Halorussus limi: one gene and its partner. The main gene of each other region encodes a partner of the protein of the gene in region 2 in a complex. Links are inferred from orthologs where the notes say so. Each region holds a gene or a part of one and is shown on either strand. Other genes may lie near its edges.

Evidence for each region. Proteins that work in one complex are often made in the same cells at the same time.
Region 1: the proteins of M0R89_RS04275 (region 2) and M0R89_RS12095 are in contact, whole or in part, in a crystal structure (PDB 3CW2), measured with the Saccharolobus solfataricus proteins. The link is inferred for Halorussus limi from one-to-one orthologs. Residues at the interface, in WP_009988771.1 of Saccharolobus solfataricus: Asp222, Lys225, Pro226, Gly227, Thr228, Gln229, Phe230, Asn231, Leu233, Lys234, Gly235, Leu259, Phe273, Thr274, Lys275, Tyr300, Leu301, Asp302, Pro303, Ser304, Leu305, Lys307; in WP_009989173.1 of Saccharolobus solfataricus: Val185, Arg186, Thr187, Asn188, Glu189, Pro190, Leu191, Gly192, Val193, Glu194, Ile196, Lys197, Ile200, Ser201, Leu204, Ile217, Lys218, Ile219, Tyr220, Thr221, Ile222, Gly223, Ala224, Pro225, Tyr227.

Annotation. Positions count from the first base shown.
Region 1 is NZ_CP096659.1:2,333,383-2,338,478, reverse strand. What follows is about bases 1,379-4,218. They hold M0R89_RS12095 (translation initiation factor IF-2 subunit alpha), read left to right. Parts: upstream 1,379-2,316; coding sequence 2,317-3,120; downstream 3,121-4,218. Other genes in these bases: M0R89_RS12080 (DUF7344 domain-containing protein), read right to left, coding at 4,138-4,218; M0R89_RS12085 (proteasome assembly chaperone family protein), read left to right, coding at 3,321-4,079; M0R89_RS12090 (RNA-protein complex protein Nop10), read left to right, coding at 3,133-3,315; M0R89_RS12100 (30S ribosomal protein S27e), read left to right, coding at 2,105-2,320; M0R89_RS12105 (50S ribosomal protein L44e), read left to right, coding at 1,820-2,101. Outside these bases: M0R89_RS12120 (hypothetical protein), read right to left, coding at 1-474; M0R89_RS12115 (hypothetical protein), read right to left, coding at 668-1,066; more of M0R89_RS12110, read right to left, coding at 1,066-1,378; more of M0R89_RS12080, read right to left, coding at 4,219-4,677; M0R89_RS12075 (J domain-containing protein), read left to right, coding at 4,833-5,096. UniProt on the Methanocaldococcus jannaschii protein: eIF-2 functions in the early steps of protein synthesis by forming a ternary complex with GTP and initiator tRNA.
Region 2 is NZ_CP096659.1:814,762-819,810, reverse strand. Bases 1,197-3,989 are described here. They hold M0R89_RS04275 (translation initiation factor IF-2 subunit gamma), read right to left. Parts: upstream 3,313-3,989; coding sequence 2,080-3,312; downstream 1,197-2,079. Other genes in these bases: M0R89_RS04270 (winged helix-turn-helix domain-containing protein), read left to right, coding at 3,672-3,989; M0R89_RS04280 (PIN domain-containing protein), read right to left, coding at 1,699-2,079; M0R89_RS04285 (DNA-directed RNA polymerase), read right to left, coding at 1,197-1,697. In the rest of the region: M0R89_RS04300 (30S ribosomal protein S24e), read right to left, coding at 1-126; M0R89_RS04295 (GTP-dependent dephospho-CoA kinase family protein), read right to left, coding at 367-888; transcription elongation factor subunit Spt4, read right to left, coding at 925-1,122; more of M0R89_RS04285, read right to left, coding at 1,125-1,196; more of M0R89_RS04270, read left to right, coding at 3,990-4,604; M0R89_RS04265 (XTP/dITP diphosphatase), read right to left, coding at 4,629-5,049. UniProt on the Methanocaldococcus jannaschii protein: eIF-2 functions in the early steps of protein synthesis by forming a ternary complex with GTP and initiator tRNA.

The DNA.
Region 1 (5,096 bases), 1.5 Mb from region 2 along the record:
CTCGTGTCCGTTGTCGGTGAACCACGACCCGTTCAGCGACCGGAGCGAACTCAGCAGAACCTGCGCGCCGAGCGAGTGACTGGAGAGTCGAACCGTCGAGTCGGGGCACCGGTACTTGTAGTCCACGAGGAACTGCGCGAGTTTCGCGCCGTTCTTCTGGGCGACGGTCTGGGCCTCGCCCCACCCGTAGTCCGCGCCGCCGCCGACGTCGTTGTCCCACGTGTAACCGACGACGGTGCCGCCGTACCCGGCGGCGGTGAGTTCGTCGCGGGCGTGCTTGCACTTCTCGCGGGCGGCCTGCTCGGCGTCCGACTCGCTGCTCTTCTTGTCCCAGCCGTGGATGAACACCGTCAGGTCGCCGACGCATCCGGTGTCGACGCCGGGCACGAGACCGTTGGTGTCGTAACTGGTCGCAGTCTCGCCCGAGACCAGCGTAGTACCGCTGTAGTGGTCGCGCGTCGAGACCAGCGGCACGTCGTAGGCCGCGGCGGACCCCGAGACCGACGAGAGCGGCGGCCCCGACGGTGGCTGTTGCGCTGTGCTTGAGGAATCTTCGTCGATTAACCGTCATCGTATTCACCGACGCGCCGGTTTTACTTAGTATTTTTTAATTAGTAATTAATATGTATAGTGCTGTCTGTCGAAAGGAGCTCCGATGAGCGTCCCGTCACCTGAAGAAATCGTCGATAGCATCGGCCATCGAGTCGTCGCGGTCCCGAACCCGACGGGCGTAGCAGGCCTCGCAGACCAGTCCCTGTTCGCCGACCGGCGCGCGGTCGTCGTCGCCCTCGTGGCCGAAGTAGTAGCCGCAGTCGGCACAGACGAGCAAGTCGTCGGCCGGTCCGAGCCACCCTCTGAGCGACCCGAAGGCGGCGTCGTCGGCCAGCAGGTCGTCGGGTGCGAGTTCGTCGGGCCAGTCGGGGTCGCGGGCGAGTCGGTCCTCGTGCATTTCGTTGACGTGGGCCGCACCTCGCTCGCGGGCGTCCTGCCGGGCCGCCTCGCAGTCCTCGCCGGTCACGCGGATGCGATACCCGCAGTGGACGCACTCGAAGCGGTGCTGGACCATTATGCCGACTCGGACGCTTCTGGTCGGTCCGGGTCCAGTACGGCCCCGTAGGCGAGTTCGTAGACCGTCGCCGTGGCCTTCGGAACCCAACACCCGCGTCGGTCCTGTCGGACGTAGTGAGCCTGCTCGGTTTCGCGTTCGGGCACGGCTTCGGCGACGAACACCCGGTCGCTCCCGGCGACCGATTCGAGGATTGCCTCCTCGGCCACCACCAGCGGAAGTCGGAACGCGACCTCTCGCGGGCCTGCGGGGAGCGCGGCCGCGAGCGCGTCGGCGTCGCGCCGGTCGAGGCCCGGGTCGGCGAGCAGGTCGGCGTATCGCTCGACGCGAATGCGTTCGACGGTCGTCGCACCGCCGTCGAGCGGGGCAGAACCGGAGTCAGTCATCGAGACCCACCCCGCGTTCGCCTCGTCGCGTTCGTCGGTTCCCCCTGACCGTCCATTCCGTATCGTTCGAGTCGATTCGATTGAGAGCCTACCATCGTGTCCTCCGACGACCGTCGCCGCGGGCACAGTCGGCACACCACCACGCGCCCGCCGTTCGACGGTCGTTACCCAATTGTTCACACGGAGAGGACTTAAAATCGTGCCACGTATGGCGAAAGTAAAACTACCGGACGAGAGCGACTCGGTGATTCGAGGCGAACGGACCCGTTGCGCCGGGGGCGAGACCGCAGTCCAGTCCTCGGGGTCCGACCGTGAACCAAACGGGTTTTAAGCCCCGTGGCCTTACACCACGGCAAGGTAGATATCTATGCAGATGCCACGACGCTTCAATACGTACTGCCCGCATTGCAAGGCTCACGAAGAACACGAGGTCCAGAAGGTCCGAACCGGTCGCTCGACCGGCATGAAGTGGGACCAGCGTAAGCAGCGCGAAGGCTCGAAGGGTATCGGGAACCGCGGTCGGTTCTCCAAAGTTCCCGGTGGGGACAAGCCCACGAAGAAGACCGACCTGAAGTACCGCTGCAGCGAGTGCGGCAAGGCCCACCTCCGCGAGGGATGGCGCGCCGGCCGACTCGAACTGGAGGACTAACCCATGGCAGGAAACTTTTACACGGTCCAGTGTCCGGACTGCGACAACGAACAGATCGTCTTCGGTAAGGCCGCGACTGAGGTCGCCTGCGCCGTCTGTGGCGCGACCCTCGCCCGCCCGACCGGCGGCGACGCCGAGTTCGAGGGCGAAGTGACCGACACCGTGGAGCGACGCTCCGCGAGCAGCGTACAGTCCGACGACAGCGTGGAAGCGCGATGAAATACAGCGGCTGGCCCGACACCGGCGAACTCGTCGTCGGCAAGATAGACGAAATCGAAGACTTCGGCGTCTTCGTGGACCTCTCGGAGTACGAGGACAAGCGCGGTCTCATCCACGTCAGCGAGGTCGCCAGCGGGTGGATCAAGAACATCCGCGACCACGTCAACGAGGGCCAGACGGTCGTCTGCAAGGTACTGGACGTGGACGAGGGTGCACAGCAGATCGACCTCTCGCTGAAAGACGTCAACGACCACCAGCGCTCCGAGAAGATTCAGGAGTGGAAGAACGAGCAGAAGGCCGACAACTGGATGGAACTGGCCTTCGGCGAGGACATGGGCGACGAGAAGTACTCGCAGGTCGCCAACGAACTCCTCGCCGAGTTCGGCGGTCTCTACGGCGGCTTCGAGCAGGCCGCGATTCACGGCCCCGAAGCGCTCGACGCCACAGGCCTCACCGACGAGGAAGTCGAGGCCATCGTGGACACCGCCCGCGAGAACGTCTCGGTGCCCTACGTCACGGTCACGGGCTACGTCGACCTCGAAAGCGCGTCGAGCGGCGGCGTGGACGACATCAAGGAGGCCCTGCAGGCCGCCGAGGGGAACGGCGACATCCCCGACGAAATCGACCTCGAAGTGACCTACGTCGGCGCGCCCGAGTACCGCATCCGGGTACAGGCGCCCAACTACAAGACGGCCGAGGACCAACTCAAGGAGAGCGCGGCCCGCGCCCAAGAGGCAATCGAATCGGTCGGCGGCACCGGGTCGTTCCACCGCGACCGGCAGACCGAAGAGGAACAGTAGGCCACTTATCCGATGAAATCGGATATCCTCGTCTGTTCGGCGTGGCGCGACGAACACCCGCGGCCGGTGTACACCCTTTCTACGACGTGTCCGGAGTGCGGAGCCGAGGCCGTCAACAGCGCGCCCGCTCCGTTCAACCCCGAGGACCCCCACGGCGAGTACCGACGGGCACTTAAGGAGCGCGCCCGCGAGTAAGCCACATGGACGAACTCGACATCGAGGCAGTCGCCGACCCCGACCTGCAGGACCCCGTCCTCGTCGAGGGGCTTCCGGGCGTCGGCCACGTCGGAAAACTGGCGGTCGAACACCTCCTCGAGGAGAAAGAGAGCGAGTTGGTGCGGCGGGTCTACTCCGAACACTTTCCGCCGCAGGTCAGCGTCGCCGACGACGGCACGACCGAACTCGCCTGCGCGGAGATCCACGCCGTCGAACTCGACGACCGAGACCTACTGGTGTTGACCGGCGACCACCAGGCCAGCGACAACACCGGCCACTACCGACTGACCGACGCGTTCCTCGACGTGGCCGCGGAGTTCGACGTCGAGACGGTGTACGCGCTGGGCGGCGTGCCAACGGGCGAACTCATGGACGAGTACGACGTTCTCGGCGCGGCCACCCACGAGGAGTTCGCCGAGGAGTTACGCGACGCGGGTGTCGAGTTCCGAGAGGACGAACCCGCGGGCGGCATCGTCGGCACGAGCGGTCTCTTGCTCGGTCTCGGCGAGCGCCGTGGCTTCCGCGCGACCTGTCTGATGGGCGAGACCAGCGGCTACCTCGTGGACCCGAAGAGCGCTCGCGCGGTCCTCGAAGTGCTGGAGGACGTGCTGGGCTTCGAGGTCAACTTCGACTCGCTGGAGGAACGGGCCGACGACATGGAGGACGTGGCGAACAAGATTCAGGAGATGGAGAACCAGCAGTCCGGGATGGCGACCGACGAGAATCTGCGATACATCGGCTGAACGACGCTTTTCTATCTGTCCGGTGCTGGACACAGTTTCTGTCCGAGCGCCGCCACCTTCAGAGTCCCAAGACCTGCTGTTTCTGCTCGGAGTAGGCGTGGTACGTCGCCGAGAGCGTGAACAGAACGAGGAAGTACCACGACCAGAATTCGACGCCGAACGACGAGACGAACAGGAGGTTCAGGCGGACCGCGAGGAGCGTGAGAAGGCCTAGCAGGCCGACCCCGAAGTAGTAGGTGGACCACGAGATGTCGTCCTCGGAGACGACCTCCATGTACACCTCGACCTCCTCGGCCCGGTCTCTGAGTTCGAGTTGCTGGTCGCGCTGGTCGTAGTCGACGATTTCGAGGTCGTCGAGTTTCGGGAGGTGAGTCTGGTGAAGCGAGACGTAGACGCTCTTGCGAACGTCGCGAGGCGGCGGCGACTCTCCTGTCTCGACGGAGGCGATGTGTTCGGCGAGCGTATCCACGTCTATCGGTCCGTCCGACTCTCGCAGATGCTGTATCGCGCGTCGGCGTCGGTCGTTCCGGAGGACGTTGTGAATCTCGCTGGGGTCGAGTTCGTCCTCGCGCTCCGGGGTCTGGTCCTGTACTGTCATTGGTCCGAGTAGCGATACCGACCTGACATACCGTTCGGTCTATCTAAGCCGACGGACATTAATGTTGCCATCGTTTCGATACCACCGCTCCGGAAATAACCGGCGGGAGATTCTTTATGATACGGCCCTAACGAATTTTCGTGTTGCCTGAATGGATGGTTGTCGGCCTCTGGCTGTCGGTCGGAATCGGGGTCGTCATCGGTGCCATCTTCGTCGCCGGAGCGCGACTCTACCCGACCAGGTCCTCGAACGCGACCTACACCACGGGCGAGGGCCGACGCCGCATCGAAATCCGCCAGTACCTCTCGACAATCGGCGAGGCGTTCGCCGAAGACCACTTCGTGGAAGGCCAGCACGTCGCCTTCTACCTGCCCGAGCGTGACGTGGCCATCACCTTCGACGCGCGGGCCTACTTCCGC
Region 2 (5,049 bases):
TTTCGCCGCGAGGCTGTCGCGGACCGACAGGCGCGAGGGCGTTTCTTCGTCGTGAACTATCTGGAACCGCACTTCGGACCGGTGGAGCATCGGATTCTGCTCCTCGGAGAGGATTTCGACTTCCATGTGTATCGCTCAGTTACTCACTACTTGGCCACGTAGCCTGTAAAAGGATTACGAACGACGCTACGACCTTTTCCAGCGGTCGGAAATCCGCCCCGGCGAATTTCCTCCCTCGCAAAAGCTCGACCAAAAACACGTCGTCACCCCCTCAGTCGCGCCGGAGGCGCTCCTTCGGGGATTCCTCGGTCCGCTCGCTCACGTTCGTTCGCGGGAGAGTAATCGGTGTTCGACCGCGGTCCGACGCTACGCCGCGTCCAGAATTTCGAACAGGGCGTCTGAATCGCCGTCCATTCGGCTCAGGAGGTCGCGCACCTCGGCCTTCGCTTCGTCGGTCACGTCGGCGAGGACCATCCCCTCGTCGGGTTGGCCGTAGACGACGCTCGCGCCCAGCGGCGCGGCCACGATTGCCGGGAGCGTCGCGAGGTCCTCCTCGCCGCTCACGACGAGGACGGTCGGTTCCGGGTCCGCGATGGCCGCTTTCAGTTCGCGGGCCAACTCGCCGGAGACGGCTCCCGCGGGGTTCTCGACGCGGACCTCCCGACTCTCGCCGCCGAGGCGCGCGACGCCCTCGGCGACTCGGTCCTCGACTTCCTCGCGCTTGGTCAGGCCGTCCACCACGGCCACGTCGGGTGCGACCCCGGCGCGTTCGAGGTGGTAGGTCACGACGTCGCCGACGGCGACGAGCGGTCCGTCGCCCGCCGCCGCCAGCAGGCGCTCGGCGTCGGTGAAAATGGGCCCCATCGGCTCCTTGAGTTCCCCGCGCATCTCCGCGGGGAGCGTGACGAGAACGCCCACGGTGGCCTACCGGACCTTCAGCGCGTACTTGCCCGGTTCGGTCACTTCCATCTCCTCGGCAATCTGGCTTTCGTCGGGGTGGGAGATGATGACGTAGCCTGCCCAGTCCTCGGTGAGACTGGTCGACCCGCAGATGGGGCAGGTGTCCTCGTCTGGTTCGACCACGGCGTGACATTCGCGACAGGCGAGGCGGTCACCGGCCATCGTTACTCACTCTCAGTGGTCGCTTGTCGCTTCTCGCGCTCCTCTTTGAGCCAACCGTGCTTGCCGAGACCGACCTGCTTGGCGGTAAGCCCGATTTTGCTCTCGCGCGGATTCCGTTCGTCGATGCTCTTGGTGACGATGCGCGCCCGCACCGAGTCGCCGACACCGAGCGTGCGGTTCGACTCGCGGGAGGCGAGCATCTGACCCTCTTCGTCGTAGGCGAGGTACTCGTCCGAAATCTGGGAGACGTGGAGCAGGCCGTCGACCGGCCCGATGCCGACGAAGGCACCGAAGTTGACCACTTCCACGATTTCCCCGTCCACGACTTCCTGCATCTGGGGGTCGAAGGTGACCGCGTCGAACTCCGCTTCGTAGTAGACGCCCGGTCGGTTCGGGAGTACCGCGCCGTCACCGATGTCGTGAACGTTCACGACGCTGACGACGCTCCCGACGTCTTCGTCCATTCGACCCTCCAACTTGTCCTGCAGGAGCTTCTTCACTAAGTTCGGCGTCACGTCCGCGAGGTGCTCTGGGGGGACCTCGACCGTATCCTTGAGTCTGACCCGTTTGTACATGCTAAGGTTTGCTGATTGCGAGTTTGTTCCGGCCCCTTATATGAATTACCGGTGTGCCCGCGTCGAGCAGGCGCTCCTTGAGGGGACCGTCGTTCGTGACGACGTAGTCGAACTCGGGGGCGAGTTCGACCAGTACGTCGTCTGCGTACGATGCTTCGTGTTCGACGATTCGACACCGCTCGGCCGCCAAGTCCTCGCCGACGCTGGCCGCGACGGCTTCCGCGCTCGCGCCGTCCGAGAGTTTCGAGAGTTCGTCGCGGACCGCTCGCGGGGCCGCGCACTCGAAATCTCCCAGCAGGCGCTCTAGCTCCTCGAAGACCCGCACGTCGCGTTCGACGGGCATCATGAGCGCGCTGGTGTCCATGGCGACCGTGGCGACCATCTATCCGCGGAGCGTGCCGACTCCGATGAGCCGCCAGCGAGCGCCGATGCGGCGGTTGATGGCGATTTGGGCACCCTCGGGCGCGCAGACGGGTCGCTTCAGCGTGACCTCGCACTCGCCCTCGCGGGCGCTGGTCACGGAACCGACCGTCGTCGCGGTACCGATGGTGAGCATCAGCGGTTCGCCGGTCGAGATGTCGTCGATGTCCTGGTCGTCGAGTCCGACGAGGCGTTCGAGCAGGTCCACTTCCATCGTGAACTGCTCCCACGTCGGCGGGAGCGTGCCGGGCGTTCCGGCGACCTGTCCCGCCAGCGCGTCGCCCTTCGTCAGGCTCGGGTCGAGACCCGTGCCGACGCCGAGCAGACCGCCGGGCGTCACTTCGTCGACCGTCTCGCCGCCCGCCTGAAGCGAACGCACGTCGGTCTCGATGGACTCCCAGCGGGTCTGACCGCCCTCGTCGACTTCGCGGCCGGGGCGAAGCTCTATCTCCGCGCCGTTCGTCAGTTTCCCTTCGACCAGACTGCCGCCGAGGACGCCGCCGACGAGTCCGTCCCACTCCGTGCCGGGACGGTTGATGTCGAAGCTACGTGCGACGTGCATCCGCGGGTCGGCGTCCGGGTCGCGGTCGGGCGTCGGAATCTCCTCTTCGACCGCCTGAATCAGGAGGTCGATGTTGACCTCCTGCTGGGCCGAGATGGGGACGACCGGCGCGTCTTCGGCGACGGTTCCCTCCACGAACTCCTGAATCTCCTCGTAGTTGCGCTCGGCCTGCTCGCGGTCGACGAGGTCTATCTTGTTCTGGGCGACGACGATGTTGTCGATGCCGATGATGTCGAGCGCCATCAGGTGTTCCTCGGTCTGTGCCTGCGGGACGGGGTCGGTCGCCGAGACGACCAGCACCGCGCCGTCCATGATGGCCGCGCCCGAGAGCATCGTCGCCATCAGCGTCTCGTGACCCGGTGCGTCCACGAACGAGACCGTCCGGAGCGGTTCGCTCTCGCTACCGTCCGGACACGTCTCGTCGACCGTGTACCGCTCCGGTTCGTCGAGGCCGGGACACTGCCGGAACGTGGCGTCTGCGTACCCGAGCCGGATGGAGATGCCACGTTTCATCTCCTCGGAGTGCTGGTCCGTCCATTCGCCGGAAAGCGCCTGCACGAGCGTCGTCTTTCCGTGGTCTACGTGACCGACCAGTCCGATGTTCACCTCCGGTTGGGCGTAATTTCCTGTCAAAGTTAACCTCCTGAAGTAATTCTACTGGAAGATTCGCCCCGAGCGAGTGATAAACCTACTGTTCTCGGTCGGGGTCGAGCGCGGGTGCGAACCCCTCTGTGCCGGTTCGGTCGCCGCGTGTCGGTCGATTCGCTTCCGCTCGGTCCGGTTGCCGAGTCGTTCCCGCCTCGTCGTTCAAGATTTCGGCGTCTCGTCGGGAGTACGAGAGGGTTCAACGTTCTGCCGTAGTCGAGTTCTCGGCGCGTGGGAAGTAGTATCTGGCGGGGCTACCGGTTCCGGGCCGGACGACAAAGGTTAGAAAAACTACAAAACTGCAGTCAAGGCAACACTTTAGCCGTATGCCGCCGCAACTCTTTCGTATGAGCGAGACGAGCGGGCCGAACGCGACGCTCGGAGACTGCGAGGACTGCGTGGCCCCGGCCGAGGCGTTCTCGGTCATCGCCAACGAGACGCGACTGTCGATTCTGGAGGCGCTCTGGAAGGCTCCCGAACGACCGGTGAGCTTCTCGGAGCTTCGACGCGACGTGGGGATGCGCGACAGCGCGCAGTTCAACTACCACCTCAAGCAACTCACAGACCACTTCGTCGTCCAGACCGACGACGGCTACGACTTCCGGCAGGCCGGGAAGAAGGTCGTCCGCGCGATTCTGGCCGGGTCGTTCAACGAGCATCCCGAGATGGGACCGTTCGAAGTCGAAGGAACGTGCGCGACCTGCGACGGAGGCCTGCAGGCGTACTACCACGACGAGATGCTGGTCATCGAGTGCGAGGAGTGCGAGAAGAACCACGGCTGTTACCCGTTCCCGCCCGGCGGACTGAACAACCGGTCGCGCGAGGAGATAATGGACGCGTTCAACCAGCGCGTGCGCCACCTCCACTGCCTCGCGGCGGACGGCGTCTGCCCGGAGTGCAACGGTCGGATGACGACGACGGTTACCCGCGACACGGAGGACTTCCTCGGACTGGAGGTCCGCGTGGACCACGAGTGCGAGCAGTGTCGCCACCAGCTGTACTCGGCGGTGGGTCTCTCGCTGCTCGACCAGTCGGACGTGGTGACGTTCCACCGCGAACACGGCGTCGACCTCTGTACGACGCCGTACTGGGACCTCGCGTGGTGCGTCAGCGACGAGCAGACGACCATCCTCTCGGAGGACCCGTGGCAGATTCTGGTCGAGATTCCGCTCGACGGCGAGGTGCTGTCGGTGACGCTCGACGGTGATTTGAACGTCCTCGAACTGGAACGCTCCTGTCGGTCGGCGTCCTCCGACGGGACGCAGGCGATTTCGGACTGAGCGACCGCGAGAGACGTAGTTCGCTCAGTTCTCGGCCAACCAGTCCGCGAACTTCGCCAGCGCCCGTCCGCGGTGAGAAATCGCGTTCTTGCGCTCGGTGCTCATCTCGGCCATAGTCGCGCCCTCGTGTTCGAAGATGGGGTCGTAGCCGAACCCGCCGTCGCCCCGCGGCGCGACGATGCGGCCCGGCACCGCGCCGTCGAACGTCTCGGCCGTCTCGCCGTCGTAGTAGGCGACGACGCATCGGAACCGCGCCCGGCGGTTGTCCTCCATCTCCGCGAGGTTCCAGACCCGCTCGACGCCCACGGTGTCCTCGACGTACGCGGAGTAGGGGCCGGGGAACCCGCCGAGCGCCTCCACGAACAGGCCCGCGTCGTCGACCAGCACGGGGTCTTCGCCGCCGGTCTCCTCGAAGGCCTCCTTCGCTCCGGCGACTGCGATGTCC